4 regions of the Faecalicatena fissicatena genome follow, and region 3 is predicted to be linked to each of the others. Evidence: predicted binding sites of a transcription regulator. Region 3 holds the regulator's gene; each other region holds the start of a gene.
The links. The regulator Rex, encoded in region 3, represses fermentation and respiration genes when NADH is low (regulators of the CRP and FNR family bind a similar motif). The targets are predictions, from matches to a motif close to ATTGTTAANTANTTAACAAT.
Positions count from the first base shown of each region.

Region 1 (5,338 bases), on a different contig from region 3:
TGCCCAGCCCTCCGGTGAGTAGATGCCAAGCTGTTTCTTCTGCATCAGTTTGTCGAAGAATGCTGTGATGAACGGGCAGAGGAACAGGGTAACAACGGATGCTGTCGCGCACTGTGCTGTAGCCATATCTACGTACTGAGCCATAGCCGGGTCTGCCTCGCCTACTGCCGCAGGTGTCATGGCAGAGTTCAGAGCGGTCGTACCGATGGCAGCGCCCATGGCGTTTCTCTCCTTCTTCGGAAGAAGAATGTTGTTTGTGAAGAAGAAGATCACTGCTGTAGCAGCGGATACCAGACCGAGAACGATGCCGGCAGCGCCTGCTGTGATGATGGTGTTGACATCTGTCTTTGCTCCGATGGAGATCGTCATGAAGAAGGTGACGATCGGCTGAGCTGTCGCGCATGCCTTTCTGAAGCCTGCGTCTAAGTTACCCCAGATGAAGCCGATGAGCAGCGGAACAAGTACTGCGATCAGAGAGTCGATCGGGATAGACGCCAGTCCTGTAGCTCCCAGAGCGATCAGTGTGAAGAACGGTCCGTCGTTCAGGGACAGGATGGAGATAGCTCCTGTGTCTGTCGCGTTACCAAACTGAGCGGACAGGGAAATGTACAGGGATCCGTTTGAGTTCGTGATGGTCGCGATCCATACGAAGGGAGCGATGCCAAGGAACCCTTCCGGTCCGCAGATGGCGCTTACCAGCATACCGATGATCACGCCAAGAAGGAACTTGGTGGCTGTCAGCGTCACGCCCTTGTAGAGAGGCATACCAACCTGCTTAATGTTGATGGCGGATCCGCATACGATCAGGAAAAATCCCATCATACAGGAGTTGCCATCGTAGAACAGGGCTGTCACATAGCCGCCCACCTGATAAACCTGGGGGCAGAACGTGGCAAGCAGCACCGCGATTACCAGGGGGATGATGACAAGTCCGCCCGGCAGCTTTTTCATTTTGTTCAAAAGATCCAGATCTTTTGGTTTCTTTACTTCTGTGTTTTCACTCATTTTTGCACTTCCTCCAAACCTTACTTCATACTTTGTGGTTTCCTACTTTCTTGCAGCCTCCCGGAACAGACGATCCACGATATCGCATGCTGTGTGGTCGTTTCCGGTGAGTCCGCCCTTGCCCACGATCGGAAGCCCGTCATAGCTTCCCACAAGCCTGCCAATGTCTGTCTGGGCAATTACATAATCCATTACTTCTATGCACTCTACACCAAGCTGGTAGCACACATTGACCATGGTGTCACCACCCGTTGTATAAAGTCCCGCAATCTTATCTCTTCCGCAGATCTCAAGGAGCTGGGAAATGATCGTTCCAAGTCCGGCATTGATCCTGTTGGCGCTCATGCCGCCCGCATAATGCCGCTTGTTGTCCTCCTCATCCAGGTTGAGAAGCTCCCCGTGGAGGGCTGTCTCAAAGAGGATGGCTCTGGGCTGGTTGTCGGATTTCAGCAGATCCTCCGCGATATGTACGGCCCGGAACACCTCGTCCAGAGCTGTGTCCCCGCCCTCGATGAGCTTGATGGGATCCACGCTGATGCGCACATGTCTGGGATCCTGGCAGAGCACCTCCATCTGCTTCTTCGTGACAGGTGTGGCGCTTCCGGCCGCTATGAGGACCGTCTTGCCGGTCTCATCCGCCTCAGGCGGAATGTTCGGCTCCTCTTCTTTAATCAGATTTCTGTAGTAAGCCAGCTTGGCTGTGAAGGGACCCGGATCCACCGCGATCACATTCCACTTCAGCTCAATACATGCCTTGGCGATCTCCTCCACGTCCTCAATGGTGATACCGTCCACGACAATGACCTCGCCGCCTGCTTCCCTGGCCTCCTTCAGGGCGTCCCGGATAGCCTCCTCACCCTGGAGCACCTTGTCCAAAGTGACAAGCTCAACCTGTCTCCTCGTCTGTCCCTCCAGAAGTCTTGGAATATAGTTTTCTTTCACAGGCGTCCGCACATCCTGGGCCACCGGTGTGTTGATCAGGGCCACGCCGTCGATGACAGAGTAGCCGCCCACAAGGATACGTCTGGACTGGGGCATGGCCGGCACTACGACCGCCACGCAGTCATCTCCCACCTGGTCCATCATGGCGTCGATCTCCACGCCCACGCCGCCTCTCAGGGTGGTGTCGATCCTCTTGGAAAAATATTTCACGCCCATGCGCTTCAGGGCGTCTGTCGCCGATTTTACCTTTGCATATGCCTCGTTCGCCGGAAGAGGACGGCTGTTGCTGCTGATGAGGATGGCGTCCAGCTCATCCACTCCCTCTCCCTTTAAAGCTGCTTCTTCATTAAAAAATACTGCTGTCCTTGCTTTTGACCTTGCAAGAAGTACACCCGTCGTTGTCGCGCCTGTCAGGTCGTCCGCCACTGCTCCGATTAATGGCATTACCTTTCTCCCCTTTCATGCTGCTTCGCCGCATACTCAGCGACTACCTTTGTTGACTCGATCATGCTCACACAGCCCGCAATTCCCTTTCCGGCAATATCAAACGCTGTTCCGTGATCCACGGAGCTTCTGATGAAGGGAAGTCCAAAGGTCAGTGTAACGGATTTCTCAAAATCCAGTGTCTTGCAGGCGATGTGTCCCTGGTCATGATAGAGGGACAGGATCGCGTCGTACTTGCCGGATTTTCCAATATGGAATACCGAGTCTGCCGGGCAGGGTCCCACGCAGTTGATGCCTCTCTCCTTTGCGGCCTCAACAGCCGGTCCGATATCTGTGATCTCCTCTGTCCCGAAAAGTCCGTGGTCTCCGTTGTGGGGGTTCAGTCCCGCAACCGCGATCAGCGGGTTCTCGATGCCCACCTTTCTCAGCTCCTTGTCAATGTTGATCACATCCTCGAGGATCACGTCCTTTGTGGCATAGTGACACGCGTCAACAAGTGACATATGGCGGCTCACGAAGAAGACACGAAGCTTATGGCAGGAGAACATGGTCAGCGCGTAGGGTGAGTTGGTGGCATGCTGATAGATCTCCGTATGTCCCGGCTCCTTTACGCCCACCAGCTTGATGGCTCCCTTGTGGATAGGCGCTGTGGACACAGCATCAATCTTCTTTGCCATTCCAAGCTCAATGGATTTCATGATCCAGTCTACAGCCATCTGTCCGGCCAGCTTCTGCTCCTTCCCCCACTCGATAGAGTCTGTATCGTAATCCCCTGTCTCCAGGATATCTACTGTTCCAAATTCATACTTTGCCTCAGAAGGATCGCTGATCTTATTGTACTTCAGCTCTTTGCCGAGAACCTTTGCGGCTCTCTCCATGATTGCCTCACTTCCGATCACAAAGGGGCGGCAGCACTCATGTATTTCCTTGTCCAGCATAGTGCCGACAACGATCTCCGGTCCAATGCCTGCCGGATCCCCCATAGTGATTGCTGTTACAGGTCTGAATTTTTCGCTCATTTTTCTCTTCCTTTCGTTTTGTTTTCGATTTCCTTTCTTTTTATGCTCTTATTCTATTACTTCCTTTTTCCTTTTTCAACTCCTTTTTGTAATTTCAGTACATTTATATATTTTTTATTTGTGTTTTTTGTGCATATCTTATACGATTTTCTGTCCGTTTTTTCGTTTTCTTTCGTTTTTTCGTTTTGTTATTTTTTTGACGTTTTTCCGAAAGATATATATTGCTCTTTTTCCGCATTTCATATATAATAAATCCAGGTACAAAATAAGCCCTCAGGGGCCGATTTTTTTGCGGGAACAAGAAAAATCAAGGGAAAGGATGTAGAATAATGAAGAAGAAACTGTATTTCGGAAGCAATCTCAAGATGTACAAAAACATCCAGGACACTGTAAAATATCTGCAGGACCTGGTTGCCCTGACAAAGGATATCAGCCGGGAGGAGATGGAGCTCTTCATCATCCCCTCCTACACTACTCTGGAGAGCGCCGCAAAGAACGTGGACCGCTCCTATGTCAAGCTGGGCGCCCAGAATATGTGCTGGGAGGACGAGGGTCAGTTCACAGGAGAGATCTCCCCGCTGATGCTGGAGGAGCTGGGGCTTGACCTTGTCATGATCGGCCACTCCGAGAGGCGCCACGTCTTCGGCGAGACGGACGCGGAGGAGAACCTGAAGGTAAAGGCTGCCCTGAAGCACGGATTTACCACACTGCTTTGCATCGGCGAGACAGCCGAGGAGAAGAACTTCGGCATCAGCCCGGAGGTGCTGCGCACCCAGCTGAAGGTGGGCTTCCACGATGTGCCGGTATCAGATGTTCCAAACATCTGGGTCGCCTATGAGCCCGTCTGGTCCATCGGCGTCAACGGCACCCCCGCTTCACCGGACTATGCGGAGGAGATGCACAAGGTCATCAAAGCCTGCCTCCTGGAGATCTTCGGCGACGCGGGCGCGGACATCCCGGTTCTCTACGGCGGCAGCGTGAACCCGGGTAACGCCAACGAGCTCATCGTGCAGCCCTCCATCGACGGCCTCTTCACCGGCCGGGCAGCCTGGCAGGCGGACAAGTTCGACAAGCTGATCCGGGACGCCATGAAGACGTACAGGGAGAAATACGGGGAGTAGGCGGAACTGTGTTCCGGCCCTGCCTCTTCTTACAGAAAGCATCTCAGAATATAAGAAAGCCATCTCGCGGGCACCTTTCCTGCCCGGAGATGGCTTTTATTTACCTGTCTCACCCTGCATCTGCACAGACGTATTCTATCTCTGTCATCCGATATCCGACGCCCCCTGCTCCCTCATGCGGTCCTCCGCCTCATCCATGGCCGCCAGAAGCTTCTCCCGCTGCTCGTCCACAAGGAGCCTCTTGTTGTACTTGTAGTACATGTCACAGTCGTTCTCCTTCAGGTACTGGACGCTGTAGTAGTTGGTGTTCAGCTCTGTCACAAAGGAGACCATCTCCTGGCTGTCCCCGAAGGCCGCCTCCATGAAGTAAAAGGCATTGTCCAAAGCCTTTCCGGTCCTCTCCAGGAGCTCCTCCCGCTTCCTGGTCTCCTTCTCGAACTCGGCCCGCACTCTCTCAAAGGCCTCCTCCGCCTGCTGAGGAGCCGTCAGGTTCTCCTCCTTCAGGAGCTGCTGATACCTCTCCAGCGTGTCGTTCACCTGCCGCAGCATGTGATCCGCCTCCTTTGTGAGCTGCCCGGACCGCCGCAGCCTTTCGTATTGCTCCCCGGCGGCCGCGGCCGTCTCCTCCAGACTGCCGCAGGCCTTGTAGCCCTTCAGACATGCAAAGAGCTTTGTCACGTACCGGTCGGCCAGATAGCTGTCCCGGAAGAGCTCCGAGAGCTTTCCAAGGAGCATCCCCACCACGCTGAGCCGCTCGTCAAAGGAGGCGAACTTCAGCTTTTCCAGTGTATCTTCACTGTACCTGCC
Region 1 covers NZ_JACLYY010000002.1:225,772-231,109, forward strand. Annotated here, with positions in the region: gene H7U36_RS03225 (2-keto-3-deoxygluconate permease) at 1-1,005, opposite strand, end outside; gene H7U36_RS03230 (four-carbon acid sugar kinase family protein) at 1,048-2,391, opposite strand; gene pdxA (4-hydroxythreonine-4-phosphate dehydrogenase PdxA) at 2,391-3,410, opposite strand; gene tpiA (triose-phosphate isomerase) at 3,740-4,531, shown strand; gene H7U36_RS03245 (AAA family ATPase) at 4,676-5,338, opposite strand, start outside.
Region 1: a site for Rex is predicted at 3,595-3,614, ahead of pdxA (4-hydroxythreonine-4-phosphate dehydrogenase PdxA). Genes of this name have one in related genera too.

Region 2 (5,338 bases), on a different contig from region 3:
TCAGGGACAGGATACCGATGGGGGAAAAGCCAATCACGTAGGATGTGATCTTCAGCATGATATCGTTGCCTTCCTTGATGATCTTTACAAAGGTGGATGCCTGGTCGCCCAACGCCAGCAGGGCCACACCTAAGAACAGACAGAACACGATGATCTGGATCATGTTGGCGTCCACCATGGCCTTGACGATGTTGTCCGGGAACCAGGAGATGATGTTCTCCACCATATCAAAGTCAGAAGCCTCCGCGGCCTCTCCTGATAAAACGAAATCAGATACGTTTTTGCCCGGCTGGGTGATCATTCCGCCGATCACGCCGAAGATGGATGCCGCCACAGTTGAAAGCGTGTAGTAAATGACAATCCTTCCGCCGACAGAGCGGAGCTGTTTGGCATCCTTCATGGAGCAAATGCCGTTTGTAATACTGAAGAGCACAAGCGGTACGATCAGCATTTTCAGCAGGTTGAGAAAGATGTCGCCCAGCGGAGAAATAAAATCTGCTGCTTTCGGGGACACAATACCGATTATGATACCGATTATGATACCAGCGAGAATTTGTGCCCACAGAGGTGTCTTTAAGAGTTTTTTCATTTTCTCTCACATTCCTTTCTGTAAATCATTACATACGAGGAGTTACAATGTTCTGGTAAATCGGCCGTCCTACCTAAAACTATTCGATTGTACCACAGGTTAAACTGTTTTAAAAATTCATATTATTTATAAATATTATTTAAAAACGTTTATTTATGCATCGCCTTCAGCCGAGGAAAAAGAAATGATCCCGCGAAGTTCCGGAGACTGAAAGAGGTCCGGATCCCGCGGGATCATTTCTCTGCGAACACGAATGTGTTCATTTATTCATTATTCATAGGATAAGGATGTTTTTGACTGTACCCGGAGCATTTTTCGGGGTGCGCTCTACAGGTATCCCAGTCTGTCTAATGTGGCAAGCACCATGTGGCGCCCTGCGTCTGTTCCGTCTATGATACGGCGGGCGCGAACGGAGTCGCCGATGTTGAGGATCTCTGTGTCCTCGCCGTCAAAGCCCTCTGCGATCTCATTCCAGAGAGGAGCGTAGGCCTTCATGCCGAGGCAGACAAAGCCGTAGTCGAAGGGGAGCTCCTCCTCCTTGCCGTCGCGTTTTACGGTGAAGGAGTGGGGATTTACCTTCTGCAGGGCTGTGTTTACGAGCTGCGTTACATTGTGCTTTCCCATGCACTCGTTCATGCTGGAGGTAGTGGAAGCGTCCAGACCCTTTCCGATCACAGGCATCATCTCGATGATGGTCGTCTCGGCTCCGCGGGGAGCGAAGAACTCTACCACGTCAAGTCCCACAGCGCCGCCGCCGATGACGATGACCTTCTTGCCAGTCATGTCCTTGTCAAAGGCCGGGATGTCGCCCATCAGATCCTTGATGCCGTACACTCCTGTGCCCTCCTTGCCCAGGTTCTCATGGAGTCCCTCGATAGGCGGAAGGAGCGGTACGGAACCGGTGGAGTTTACAACCAGATCCGGCTCATAGGATTTGATCATGTCCACAGTTACGTCCACGCCTGTCTTGATGGTCAGGTTCGAAAGTCCCTCTGCCCGGTGCTTCAGGTAGGTGGGGAAGTCCGCCAGACGCTTCTTGGCCGGAATTCTGGAAATCTCCACGGAAAGTCCGCCGATGTGGTCCTGCTTTTCCAGAAGTGTAACATTGCAGCCCACCTCAGCGGCTGTGCAGGCAGCCTCAAGTCCGGCGGTGCCGGCGCCCACTACAACTACATTGCAGGGCTTGTTTACCTTCTGTTTCTTGTAGGCTTCTCCGTTTATGAGGTCCGGGTTCACGGTGCAGCGCAGAGGCTTGTTGCCTCCGATACGGTTGCCCACGCAGCCGATGTTGCAGGAGATACACTTGCGGATGTCTTCCACATGTCCGTATCTTGCCTTGTTGCACCAGTCGGGGTCTGCGATCAGTCCGCGGCCCATACCGATCAGATCCGCGTCGCCCCGATCCAGGATGTCCTCAGCCACCTGGGGATTGCGGATGTTTCCGATAGCGATGGTCGGTTTGTGGAATTTGTCACGGACAGCCTTTGCCATGTAGGAGCGCCATCCGTCCTCCAGATAGTTGGCGTCGATCTGGTACTGGATGGAGGGGTTCAGGGCGGAGGAGGTGTCGAACATGTCCACACCGTCATTTAAGAACTCCAGGTATTCCAGGCAGTCTTCCACTGTGTTTCCGCCTTCTACAAGCTCGTCCACGCTCAGACGGAGGGAAATCGGCACTCGCGGTCCGACGGCCGCGCGCACTTCATCGATGACCATGCGGCAGAAGCGGGCGCGGTTCTCGGCGCAGCCTCCGAACTCGTCTGTACGGTCGTTCATAGTCGGTGAGAGAAACTGGCTGATCAGGTAGGAGTGTCCGGCGTGGATCTCCACCATGTCAAAGCCTGCGTTTACCGCGCGGCGTGCGGCAGCGCCGTAATCCTTTGCGATACTCTCGAGCTCCTCCCTTGTCAGCGGGCGGGGTCTCTCTCCGCCTTCCTTGGAGGGAAGAGTGGAGGCGGAGACGGGCTGCATGCCGATCCTTGAGGACATGGCGGAAGCGCCGGCGTGGTTCAGCTGTACACCCATGCAGGCGCCGTATTTGTGACAGGCCTCTGTCAGATTGAAAAGACGGGGAATGTAGCAGTCCTTGTCAATGCGCAGCTGGGTTGTCCCGTTGGAGCCCTCCGGATATTTCACACATACATTTTCCACGATGATGAGTCCTGTGCCGCCTCTGGCGCGCAGCTCGTAGTATTTGATGTGCTCATCGCTCAGCTCTCCAGTGTGTCCGGCAAAGTCGCTTCCCATGGGCATCATGACAACGCGGTTCGGTAGTGTCATGCCGTTGATCGTGAGGGGGCTGAAGATGTGTTTGAAGTTGTTCTTCATTTGATATACCTCCGTTATTTTGGTTTTTCAGATAATCTGAACTTACTATGATACCATTATAAAATATTGTTAAAGATAAAACAAATTCATGTTTTTGTGGCGGATGATAGAATATATCTATGGTTTCTGCCAAAAGATTAAACGTAAGGAAGGAAAGCCCGCTTTTTCGCCTATACTCATTGAAAATCTGCATGTGTTTTGCTATAATATGAAAATGTATTTTGGGATAATATAACAGGAGAGAAAAGCGATGAACGATTTGGAGATGTACCGTGAACAGCTTGCGCTGTGCGACGACAAGATTATTGATGCGCTGGTAGAGAGAAACGCCATAGTGGAGAAGATCATGGCCTACAAGGAAGAGTACGGCATGCCCATTCTCCAGCCCCAGCAGGAGGCAAAGCAGGCGGCGCGTCTGAAGGAGAAGCTTGGTGACAATAAATACAGAGAAGAGATCTACGATGTCTTCCGCCGGATCAACCGCAACAGCAAGCGTATCCAGGCGAGAAAGCTGTTTGACTACAATATTATCCTCATCGGATTTATGGGGGCCGGAAAGACAACCATCTCCGATTATCTGAGCACCATGTTCGCCATGAATATCGTGGAGATGGACCAGGTGATCGAGGAGCGGGAAGAGATGAGTATCCAGGATATCTTCGCCACATACGGTGAGGAGTATTTCCGCGAGCTGGAGACGAACCTGCTGATCGAGATGCAGTCCAGGAAGAACACGGTTATCTCCTGCGGAGGCGGCGTAGCCATGCGGGAGAGAAATGTGGCTGAGATGAAGAAGAACGGCCGGGTCGTTCTTCTGACCGCAAGTCCGGAGACCATCTATGAGAGAGTGAAGGACAGCAACAACCGCCCAGTGCTCAACGGGCGGAAGAATGTGCAGGGGATTTCAGAGCTGATGGAGCAGCGCCGGGAGAAATATGAGGCGGCCGCGGACATTGTGGTGAACACAGACGGAAAGACTGTGCTCCAGGTGTGCGAGGAAATGATCCAGAAGCTGACGGAGATGGAAGATAAATAATGTTTGATCGATTTTTTCCCGACAGGTATGTGGCTTCCACATACGTGATAGATTTTGAGAAGCTGTACGAGGAGGGTGTGCGGGGCCTGATCTTTGACATCGATAACACCCTTGTCCCCCACGGGGCGCCTGCCGACGAGCGGGCGGTGCGTCTCTTTGCAAGACTCAAGGATATTGGCTTTCGGTGCTGCCTGATCTCCAACAACCAGGAGAAGCGGGTGAAGACCTTCAATGAGCCCATCCAGGTGGACTATGTCTACAATGCCCATAAGCCCTCTGTGAAAAATTATCTCAGGGCTATGGAGATTATGGGCACGGACAGGGAGAGCACGGTGTTCATAGGGGATCAGCTCTTTACCGATGTGTGGGGAGCAAAGCGGGCGGGGATCCCGAGCATCCTCGTAAAGCCCATCCACCCCAGGGAGGAGATCCAGATCGTCCTGAAGCGCTATCTGGAAAAAATCGTGCTCCATTTTTACAGAAAGAGCCTGAATGGAAAAAAAGGTTGAAAAAAGTACCAGAGTATTATAAAATGGAACAAGTGAAAAAGAACGACATGTGCTATCTGAAGGTACAGTTTAAGGAGGATTATAATGGTTTCAGCAGGAGATTTTAAAAACGGATTAACTGTGGAGATTGAGGGAAACATTTATCAGATTCTTGATTTCCAGCACGTAAAGCCGGGTAAAGGCGCGGCTTTTGTTCGTACAAAGTTAAAGAACATTATCAACGGCGGCGTTGTTGAGAAGACATTCCGCCCCACAGAGAAATTTGAGACAGCTCATATCGACAGAAAGGATATGCAGTATCTGTACTCAGACGGAGATCTCTACAACTTCATGGACATGGAGACCTTTGACCAGCTGGCTGTCAACGCGGACGTTGTGGGCGACTCCCTCAAGTTCGTAAAAGAGAACGACACAGTAAAGGTGATCTCCCACGAGGGAAATGTGTTTGCTATCGAGCCGCCTATCACAGTTGAGCTCCGCGTGACAGAGACAGAGCCGGGCGTGAAGGGCGATACAGCCACAGGCGCTACAAAGCCGGCTATCGTGGAGACGGGCGCGCAGATCATGGTTCCCCTCTTTGTGAACCAGGACGATGTGCTGAAGATCGACACACGTACAGGCGAGTATCTGTCCAGAGTATAATCTGCTCTGAAAATTAAAAAGAATGTCTGAAAAGCCTTGCATTTTTTGCAGGGCTTTTTTATAATATAAGTCACCATAATATTCGTTCCGGGAGCCCGGGTCATGGGAGCTCTGAATATCTTTTTTCAGATCAGCCTGTTTCAGGCAGCACTTCACAAGTTGACATGCAGGGAAAGGAGAACTATGTCGTATGAACAGTTTATAGAGCGGATGGAAGAGAAGTTAAGAGGCAGT
Region 2 covers NZ_JACLYY010000004.1:37,978-43,315, forward strand. Annotated here, with positions in the region: gene H7U36_RS05200 (dicarboxylate/amino acid:cation symporter) at 1-589, opposite strand, end outside; gene H7U36_RS05205 (oxidoreductase) at 917-2,917, opposite strand; gene H7U36_RS05210 (shikimate kinase) at 3,168-3,953, shown strand; gene H7U36_RS05215 (YqeG family HAD IIIA-type phosphatase) at 3,953-4,462, shown strand; gene efp (elongation factor P) at 4,547-5,104, shown strand; gene H7U36_RS05225 (DUF5688 family protein) at 5,288-5,338, shown strand, end outside.
Region 2: a site for Rex is predicted at 2,983-3,002, ahead of H7U36_RS05205 (oxidoreductase). Genes of this name have one in related genera too.

Region 3 (5,338 bases):
TTGTATCCCCTTCTTCCTGAGCAGCGCCGCCTCGTCGGGCGTGGCGGCCGCGTAGCCCCAGATGTAGTCCTTCTCCTCCATAACGTACTTCGCGATCTGGGCCGCCCCGTGGCCGTAGCCGTCCATCTTGATGACGCCGATCATCTTCGTGTCAGAAGGGAGTCTCCTTCTCATCATCTCCAGATTGTACTCGATCGCATCCAGGTCGATCCTGGCACAGATCCTGGTGTATTTCTTCATGCTCTATTCCTCCAGTCTTTTCAATACCGTCCCTACCGCGTCTGCCAGATCTCTTGCCAGCACACTGTATATGCCCTTCTCCTCCCGGGCCGCGTCCCCCGCAAGCCCGTGCAGGTATACGCCCAGAACCGCGCTGTCAAAGCAGGACATCCCCTGGGCCAGGAGCCCTGTGATGACTCCCGCCAGCACATCGCCGCTTCCGGCCTTTGCCATCGCCGCGTTGCCGGACAGGTTCACAAAGGGGTGCTCCCCCTGCCTGCACACGCAGGTCCTGGCGTCCTTCAGCACACAGGTGACACGGTACTCTCCCGTGAACTGGGCCAGCACATCCAATCGGTTCCTCTTCAGCTCCTCCACCGGCCTTCTTGTGACTCTTGACATTTCCTTCATGTGGGGCGTGAATACGAAATTTTCGTGGGGCAGCTTTCCCAGATAGCGGGTGTGCTCCGCCAGCAGGTTCAGGCCGTCCGCATCCACCACGCAGGGAACCTGCACGTTCTCCAGCGTAGTCTGCAGGATGCGCCTTGCCTTGTCACTTGTGCCAAGTCCGGACCCGATGCTGACTACGTCCGCCCAGCTAAGGAGCCTTAGGAGCTCCCGCTCGTCAAAGAAGTCATAGCAGCGGATGATGGCCTCCGGCAGCAAGGTCTGCAGGATGGTCCGGTTGTCCTCCGGTGTGTAGATCTGCACAAGCCCCGCCCCTGTCCTGTAGGCTGCCAGGGCTGCCAGATAAGCGGCCCCCGCCATGCCCTGGCTCCCGGCTATGATAAGGGCTTTCCCGTAATCCCCCTTGTGGGAGTCGGGCCGTCTCCTGGGAAGCATGCTCCCCGCGTCCTTCTCCTCCAGGGCGTAGGCCACCTTGCTGTCTCCCTCCAGGCCCGAGGTATCGACACCGATATCCCTCACGACCAACTCCCCGGCGTAATCCCGGCCGGGATCCAGGGTACATCCCAGCTTGGCGCACTGGAAGGTCACTGTCAGATCCGCCTTAAAAGCGCTCGTGGCCACTTCCCCGTTGGTGGTGGAGACGCCGGAGGGAACATCCACCGCGATCTTCACGCCTCCGGACCGGTTCATAGCCTGGATACAGGCGAGATAGCTCCCCTCCACCCGGCGGCTTAAGCCGGCTCCGAAAATGGCGTCTATCAGTATACTATATTCTCCTTCTTCGAAAGAGTTTCCCAGGACGCCTCCGGCCTCCTTGAAAAGCTCGATCTGCCTCTTTGTCTCCTCTGTGCAGTGGTCCGGATTTCCCACCATCACCGCAGTCACTCCGGCCCCCTTCTCAAGCAGCAGCCTTGCGATGGCAAAGCCGTCTCCCCCGTTGTTGCCGGAGCCGCACACCACGCACACGCAGGACAGGTCAAAGCCTCTGTCCATGACCGTCTCCACAAACGTGCGGGCCGCACGCTCCATCAGGATCAGCGACGGGATCTTTTTCTCCCGTATGGTATAGCTGTCCGCCGCCTTCATCTGTCTTCCGTCTGGCAGAAATAGCATAAAATCACCCTCCCTTTCCCTGCGCCACAGGCAGGTTCGTTTTTGAAGCCGCCGTCCCGCTGCGCTCAGACAGGTCCACGGCAACGCAAAAGACGTGTAAAGAAGGCCTGTCTCACACACGCCGGCTTTACACGTCTCAAAGTCCTGTTACTTCTCTGATTTTTTCTGTTCCTCTTTGTAACGGCTGATATTGTAGGACAGCCGCATCAGGCTCTCTGACAGGTGGACATTTTCAACGATCACATCATCCGGAAGATTCAGATCCGTATGTGCGAAGTTCCATATCGCCTTCACTCCGTACGACACCAACTGGTTGGCAACCTCAATCGCCTTTGCCTTCGGGATCGTCAGAATACCGATCTCTATGTCATTGTTCTTAACAAAGTCCTCCAGCTCGTCCATCATATGGATGGGCACGCCCCGGATCGTCATCCCCTTCAGTGTGGGATTGACATCAAAGATACCCTTGAGCACAAATCCCCGTTTTTCAAACGCCGCGTAGTTCGCCAGCGCATGTCCCAGATTACCGGCCCCGATGATGACCATGTCATGATCCTCCTCCAGGCCAAGTATCTTTCCTATCTCTGTGTAGAGATATTTTACATTATATCCATACCCCTGCTGGCCAAAGCCGCCGAAGTTGTTCAGATCCTGCCGTATCTGGGATGCTGTCACATGCATTTTCTTGCTCAGGTCGTTGGAGGAAATGCGCTCCACGCCGTTCTCCAGCAGCTCCCCTAAATAGCGGTAATATCTTGGAAGTCTACGTATGACTGCCTGCGAAATTTCTCTGCCTTCCACTTTATCCACCTTCCATTTCAGTTTCTCAGATTTTATTATATAGAATTGTTACAATAAAGTCAATTTATTGTTCTCAAAAGTTCCTCAAATCAGCGCTGACAGCCTTCTGGAAATTGACACGCCGCAGGTTCCCCGATATAATAGTTAAGGCTTTAAAATGCACGGTTTTTACGCAGGAGGTACACCATGATACTGGCATGTCACAATATAGAAAAATCATTTGGGGAGGAGGTCATCGTGCGCGACGGCTCTTTCCATATAGAAGACCACGAGAAGGCAGCCCTGGTGGGAAGCAATGGGGCCGGGAAATCCACCATCCTCAAGATGATCGTGGGGGAGCTGCCTCTGGACGGCGGCTCAGTCACCCTGGCAAAGGGCCGCACCCTGGGCTATCTGGCCCAGCACCAGGACCTGACAGGGGGAAACACGATCTACGAGGAGGTGAAGACCGCCAAGGCGCAGATCATCGCCATCGAGAGGGAGATCCGGCAGATCGAGGAGGAGCTGCCCTCCCTCCAGGGGGATGCCCTGACAGAGCGGCTGAACACCTATCACCGGCTGACGGAGCAGTTTGAGCGGGAGAACGGCTACGCCTACGAGAGCGAGATCACCGGCGTTCTGAAGGGACTGGGCTTTGGGGAGGAGGATTTCTCCAAGGCTGTGGACACCCTCTCCGGAGGACAGAAGACCCGGGTCTCCCTGGGGAAGCTGCTCCTCACCAGACCGGATGTGCTGCTCCTTGACGAGCCCACCAACCACCTGGACTTAAACTCCATCTCCTGGCTGGAGACCTATCTTCTGAACTACCCCGGGGCTGTGCTCATCGTGTCCCATGACCGGTATTTTCTGAACCGGGTAGTGACAAAGGTGGTCGAGATCGAGCAGGGGAAGCTGACCACCTACATGGGCAACTACTCCGCCTACGCGGAGAAGAAAAAGCAGGTCCGGGAGGCACGCCTGAAGGAGTACATGAACCAGCAGCTGGAGATCCGCCACCAGGAGGCGGTCATCGAGAAGCTCCGCTCCTTCAACCGTGAAAAGTCCATCAAGCGGGCGGAGAGCCGGGAGAAAATGCTGGACAAGATGGAGCGGATCGAGAAGCCGGCGGAGCTGAAGACAGACATCCACCTGACGCTGGAGCCCTCCTGTGTCAGCGGAAACGATGTTCTCTCGGTAGAACACCTGAGCAAAGCCTTCCCGGATCAGACGCTCTTCACTGATGTCAGCTTCGACATCCGCCGGGGCGAGCACGTGGCCGTCATCGGCGACAACGGGACGGGAAAGACCACTCTCCTCAAGATCCTGAACGACGTGCTCCCCGCAGACAGCGGCAGCTTCACCCTGGGGGCCAACGTCCACGTGGGCTACTACGACCAGGAGCACCACGTGCTCCACATGGAGAAGACTGTGTTCGAGGAGATCTCGGACGACTACCCGGATCTGACGGGCACCCAGATCCGCAACATGCTGGCCGCTTTCCTCTTCACGGGGGACGATGTGTTCAAGCGGATCGGAGATTTAAGCGGAGGCGAGCGGGGCCGGGTATCCCTGGCAAAGCTGATGCTCTCAGAGGCCAATTTCCTGATCCTGGACGAGCCCACCAACCATCTGGACATCGCCTCAAAGGAGATACTGGAAAACGCCCTGAACAATTATACCGGCACGGTCCTCTATGTATCCCACGACCGGTATTTTATCAACCAGACGGCCACCCGCATCCTGGAGCTGGTGAACCACACCTTTGTGAACTACATCGGCAACTACGATTACTACCTGGAAAAGCGGGAGGAGCTGACCGCCGCCTACGCGTCCTCCTCTTCCGCACCCGCTTCAGCGAAGACCGGGAAAGCCGCACCCGCTGAGACAGTGTCCGAGGCCAAGCTGAGCTGGCAGGAGCAAAAGGAGGCCCAGGCCAGGGAGCGCAAAAGACAGAACGACCTGAAGAAGACAGAGGATCTGATCACCAGTCTGGAGGAGCGGGACGCACAGATTGACGAGCTCATGGCCACAGAGGAGGTGTACACCAACTCTGTGAAATGCCAGGAGCTGGCAAAGGAAAAGGCGGACATAGCCGCCCGGCTGGAGGAGTTGTACGAAAAATGGGAGGAGCTTGCGTAAGGCAGGCTCCTCCCTCTTTTGTAATGCAGGCGCATATTTTATGGCATTTTTTCTCTATAATATTTTCTTCTTCTTGAAGATCAGAATACAGACAATGATGACGATCAGGCTCAGCACGATAACCCCGGGATAGCCGTTCTGCAGCTCAGGCATATCCTTAAAATTCATGCCGTACCAGCCCGTGATCAAAGTCAACGGAAAGAAGATGGTGGACAGGACGGTGAGGAACTGCATGTTGCTGTTCTGCCTTGCATCCACCTGAGCCTGGTACACGTCCCGCACCTGCTGGGCGTACTCCAGCAGGTGGGAGGTGCGGCTCATGAGTCGGTCTGCCCGGTCTGAGAGTGTCCCGAAGTATTTGAGCTGCTTTTTGGCGAAAAAGCCGTTCTCATTTTCCTCCAGCTCTCTCCCCATATCCATCATCTCGTCGTAATAGCTGCGCAGGTTCAGAAGCTTTCTCCTGATGGGCATCAGCTCCTGCTGGAAATTCTCGATCTTCCCCTGCATGGCGTCCTCCTCCATGTGCATCAGCGTCTTCTCGTACTGCATCAGCAGCTCCTGGTCCCTGCTCATGAACTCGGCAATGTAATTGTAGATAAACCGCTCCTTTGTCTCTCCCTGGTGAGCCTTTTTGCTCTTGATCCTGCGGATCAGCCGCATGGAGAAATCCTCGTCGTCC
Region 3 covers NZ_JACLYY010000001.1:62,297-67,634, reverse strand. Annotated here, with positions in the region: gene alr (alanine racemase) at 1-240, opposite strand, end outside; gene H7U36_RS00315 (bifunctional ADP-dependent NAD(P)H-hydrate dehydratase/NAD(P)H-hydrate epimerase) at 244-1,740, opposite strand; gene H7U36_RS00310 (redox-sensing transcriptional repressor Rex) at 1,888-2,541, opposite strand; gene H7U36_RS00305 (ABC-F family ATP-binding cassette domain-containing protein) at 2,728-4,659, shown strand; gene H7U36_RS00300 (magnesium transporter CorA family protein) at 4,714-5,338, opposite strand, start outside.

Region 4 (5,338 bases), 150 kb from region 3:
CAGAATCAGGAAGATCGCACCGATGACGATGGCGATCACGGATGTCTCACCGATGGTTCCCGGAATGGTTCCAATGAGCATGTCCATGGTGTTCACCTGATCCAGCGCCCCGCTCTTTACATAGGAAAGGGGAGTCGGACCTGTGATGCCGTCATAGACGAAGCTTGTCATGGGACCTGTGAAGGAAAGCAGAAGGAAACATCTGGCTCCCAGAGCAGGGTTCATGAAGTTCTGTCCCAGTCCTCCGAAAAGCTGCTTTACGATCAGGATTGCAAATACGCTTCCCAGGGCGCCCATCCACCAGGGGGCTGTGGGCGGCATATTCAATCCAAGGAGCATACCAGTGACAACCGCACTGAAGTCTCCCACTGTGACCTTTTTATGCATCAGTTTCTCATAGATAAATTCTGTAAGCACAGAAGCCGCCGTTGTGCTGACCATCATGATCAGGGCGGGCAGTCCAAAGTTGTACACTCCGAAGAAGGTTGCCGGGAGCAGCGCAATGACTACCATGAGCATGATATTGCCGGAGGTCACCTTGGAACGTATATGTGGTGAAGATGAAATATTAAATGAATTCTCCACGTTTGTTCACCTCTTCCTCTCTAAAATCTTTATTTCTTTTTCTTGCGGTTCGCAAGTGCGATCTTTCTCATAGAACCAATAGACTGCTTCAGCTGGCGCTTTGCAGGACATACATAGCTGCAGCATCCGCACTCCACGCACTCCAGCCCGTTCAGCTTTGTGAACTGCTCCTCATCGTGGTGCTCCGCGTAGTCTGCCAGTCTGGAGGGGATGAGCCTGCTTGGACAGGCGTCTACGCATCTTCCGCAGTTGATACATGCTGTTGGTTCAAATTCTGCCACCGCGTCTCTGGAAAGACAGAGAATGGAGGAAGAAGTCTTTGTGACAGGAGTGTCCAGTGTGAACATGGCAAATCCCATCATGGGGCCGCCTGAGATCACCTTCTTGGGCTCTCCCTTAAATCCGCCGGCTGCCTCCACAAGCTCCGCCTGGTTTGTGCCAAACAGGACCTTGAAGTTGCCCGGCTCGTTCACAGCGTCTCCGCTGACTGTCACAATGCGCTCCATGGAGGGAAGTCCCTTCACGACAGCCTGGTAAATATTGATCATGGTCTCCACGTTGTCCACAACGCAGCCCGCGTCGGCCGGGAGCATAGAGGAATTGATCGCCCTTCCCGTGGTGGCGTAGATGAGCTGGCGCTCAGCGCCCTGCGGATACTTTGTCTTCAGCGCCATCACTTCCATGCGGGGCTCGTCCTTCACAAGCTCCTTTAATTTGGCGATGCAGTCCGGCTTGTTGTCCTCCACCGCGAAAATACCTTTTGCGTTGTCAAACAGTGAAAGAACCACCTTCATGCCGCCCACGAGCAGCTCCGGTGTTTCCATCATTCTGCGGTAGTCCGCTGTTATGTATGGTTCACATTCCGCACAGTTCGCGATCACATAGTCGATCTTCTCCGGCTCCTTCGGTGAGAGCTTCACTCTTGTGGGGAAGCCTGCGCCTCCCATACCTACAACTCCGGCCTCACCGATGGCGTTTAGGATCTCTTCCTTGGTCATATCGGCCAGAGGCTTTACGGGAGCGTACTCAACCTCCTCGTACTCGCCGTCGTTCTCAACGACAATGCAGTTTACCTTGGCCCCTGTGGGGTTGAAATGGGGCTCGATCGCCTTGACTGTACCAGAGACAGAGGCGTAGATGGGGGCAGATACAAATCCGCCGGCCTCCGCGATCTTCTGCCCTTTTAATACATGATCGCCCACTACAACGATGGGAGAAGCCGGGGCGCCAATATGCTGAGAAAGCGGATAAACCAGGTTTCCCTTTGGCTTAACTTCGACAATAGCCTTGTCTTTTGCCAGGCTCTTGCCATCATCCGGGTGGATACCACCCTTAAATGTCAACAATGCCATCTCTTTTTTCCTTCCTTCCTACTATAATCTGTATATACTATACAAGAAAAAACCGGTTTCTTCTAGGTTTTCCGGCGTTTTTTTTGTATATTTCGAAGTACATCTTGTCGCATTTTTAACAATGCTTCACACGAAAAGAAAGAGACTATAACATAGTCTCCATCTTTTAATTCGCTATATAATTTCAAAAGAAATGATATGTCCGGATATATCTATTCCTCTTCAGCCTCTGCCTCAGCCGGAGCCTCCTCAGCCTGCTGTGCGTTCTCGAGAGCCTTCATGCTCAGGCTGATCTTCTTCTCCTCCTCGTTGAGGTCCACGATCTTGGCTGTGATCTCCTGTCCCACTGTCAGGACATCAGACGGCTTGTCGACATGCGCTCTGGAAATCTGTGACACGTGAAGCAGCGCGTCCACACCCGGAGCCAGCTCCACAAAAGCGCCAAAGTCTGTCATGCGGGCAACCCTGCCTGTAATGATCTTTCCTACAGCGTAGTCCTCTGCCGCGTTGGCCCAGGGATTTGTCTCCGGGAACTTCAGGCTGAGGGCAATCTTTGTGTCGTGGATATCCTTTACGAGAACAGTCACCTTCTCGCCAACCTGGAATACCTTCTTCGGGTTCTCCACTCTGCCCCAGGACATCTCGGAGATGTGGAGAAGTCCGTCCACACCGCCCAGATCGATAAAGGCGCCGAAATCTGTCACATTTTTCACAGTACCTTCGATCCTGTCGCCGACCTGTAGCTTCTCGAAAAGTTCCTTCTGCTTCTCTGCCTTTCTGGCAACAAGGAGCTGTCTTCTGTCGCCGATAATGCGGTTTCTTCTCGGATTGAACTCGCTGATGACGAACTCAATCTCCTGATCCTGATATTTGCTCAGGTCTTTCTCATAGGTGTCGGAAACCAGGCTTGCAGGGATAAATACTCTGGCTTCGTCGATCACAACGGAAAGTCCGCCTCCCAGGATCTGAGTAACAGGAGCCTTCAGCACTTCCTTGTTCTCAAATGCCTCTCTGAGACGCTCGTTTCCCTTCTCGGCCGCAAGCCGTTTATAAGTGAGCAGCACCTGACCTTCTCCGTCATTTACTTTTAACACCTTTGCTGTCATGGTATCGCCAGGGGACACAATGGTAGTCAGATCCACGTTCGGCTCGTTTGTGTACTCGCTTCTCGTAATGATGCCATCTGCCTTGTAACCTATATTTAAAATGATCTCATCAGGCTTTACGTCGATGACTGTACCATCTACCACTTCCCCGTTCCGTATTGTCTTAAAAGACTCTTCCAACATCTGTTCAAAAGTTAATTCTGACATTATTTTGAACCTCCTCAATTATTTTATTGGGCGTGGATGCCCCTGCTGTAATACCTACTGTTTCCACGGACCTTAATTGATTCATATCAAAATCGTCAAGTGTCTGTATGTAGTACGTATTGTTACATGCATGATCTGCGCGCTGTCTGCAGTGCGGCAAATCGTATCTAAAACATTTATATCATACCCCTTTTTCGAGATAATTTCAACTAAATCTTTGATTTTATTGTAATTATATGTCGTTTCAAAGTCCCGGCGGGGCTCTAGCGGCAGAGAGCCAGGATGGCGTCCGCCACCTGCCTGATGGTCATGTCCGAGCTGTCCACCAGCACCGCGTCCTCAGCCTGGCGCAGAGGAGAGATCTCCCGGTTCATATCCCGGCTGTCCCGCTCGATGATGTCCTGCTCGATCTGCTCCAGATCGCAGGGGACTCCCCTGGCGGTCAGCTCGTCATATCTTCTCTTCGCCCGGGTCCGGCTGCTGGCTGTCAGGTAGACTTTCACATCCGCGTCCGGCAGGACGCAGGTGCCGATGTCCCGGCCGTCCATGACCACGTTCTGCCTGCGGGCCAGATCCCGCTGCAGGGAGAGAAGCTTCTCTCTCACCTCCGGGATGGCAGAGCTTTTTGAAGCCATATTGCCCACTTCCTCCCGGCGCAGCTGGGAGGTGATATTTTCGCCGTTCAGATAGACCTGCTGCTGTCCCTCCTCATAGCCGATGGAAACCTGGGCGTCCCGGCAGGCCTCCTTGATCTTCTCCGTGTCCTCCGGCTGTATGCCCTTCTTCAGGAAGTGGACCGCCAGCCCCCTGTACATGGCTCCTGTATCCACGTAGATAAATCCCTTCTCTTTGGCCACAAGCCGGGCGATGGTGCTCTTTCCCGCCCCCGCCGGACCGTCGATCGCTATACTGTAACCCATATCTTTGCTCCTTGTCCTGTATATTTTTTCGCCGCATGTTGGCTGTCCGCTTCCGCTTTTAGAGATGTCTGATACTGCCGCCTGCCTTTGTGCATTTTTTCAGGAGAAATTCCTTCAGATCCGCAAGGCTCTTCCCCTTTACGCTCCCTTTTTTCAGAGCGATAAAGCCCTCCTTCTTCCGCTTTTTGTCCGCCACCAGCGCAAGAGTGGTATCGGTCTCGCAGATGCACTCGATCTCCCCGTAGGAGAATTCCTGGGTGACATCCCCTGTCACGCAGGTGAAGCTGTCCTCGTAGAAGCTGACCTTCACAAGGCGCTCCTTCCGGCTGATCTTCTTCAGCTCTGCCCACCGCTTCTTGGCGCCCTCGTAAGCCCTTGTCTTGATGTCCTGGATCTTGAAGGGCCCCCAGGCCTTTGAGTTCCTGTATTTGTAGAGGGCTGTGTACATCTCGTTTACGATCTTAAAAGACTCGCTGTATTCCATATAATATACTGGTTCCATAATATCATTCCTTTTCCTGTAAAAATTCTTTCCTGCTAGGGAATGCTGCTCCCCGCCAGATAGGCGGTGGACCAGGCGATCTGGAGGTTAAAGCCTCCCGTCACCGCGTCCAGATCCAGAACTTCACCGGCAAAATAGAGTCCCTTTATCTTTTTCGACTCCATAGTGGCCGGGTCTATCTCCCGCACCGAGACGCCGCCCTTTGTGATGATGGCCTCGCTCCAGCTCCGCAGGGACACGGCCGTCACGGTCAGATCCTTCAGAAGGCTGACCAGCCCTCTTCTCTCCTCCCTGGAGATGTCGTGGATCTTCTTTTCCGGGGAAATGCCTGACAGCCCCACCACCACGGGGATCAGCTTGGCGGGGAGAAGCTTTCCGAGAGAATTTTTGAACTGCCTGTTCTTCTGCTCTCCGAAATCCCGCAGGATCCTCTGATCCAGCTGCTCCGGGGTCAGAGCCGGCTTCAGATCGATGTGGAAGGAGAGCGGCCCCTTCTCAAGCCGCGGCCCTACCTCGCTGGTAGCGCTAAGTACCACCGGGCCGCTGAGACCGAAATGGGTGAACAGCATTTCCCCGAAATCCCGGTACAGCTCCTTCTTCCCGTCCTTTACCGTCAGCTCTATGTTTCTCAGGGACAGGCCCATCAGGTCTCCCACCCACTTCTCT
Region 4 covers NZ_JACLYY010000001.1:213,454-218,791, forward strand. Annotated here, with positions in the region: gene H7U36_RS01130 (RnfABCDGE type electron transport complex subunit D) at 1-585, opposite strand, end outside; gene rsxC (electron transport complex subunit RsxC) at 615-1,937, opposite strand; gene rpsA (30S ribosomal protein S1) at 2,150-3,250, opposite strand; partial or broken gene H7U36_RS15465 (4-hydroxy-3-methylbut-2-enyl diphosphate reductase) at 3,231-3,496, opposite strand; gene cmk ((d)CMP kinase) at 3,514-4,170, opposite strand; gene H7U36_RS01155 (YcxB family protein) at 4,229-4,654, opposite strand; gene H7U36_RS01160 (BaiN/RdsA family NAD(P)/FAD-dependent oxidoreductase) at 4,708-5,338, opposite strand, start outside.
Region 4: a site for Rex is predicted at 2,041-2,060, ahead of rsxC (electron transport complex subunit RsxC). Genes of this name have one in related genera too.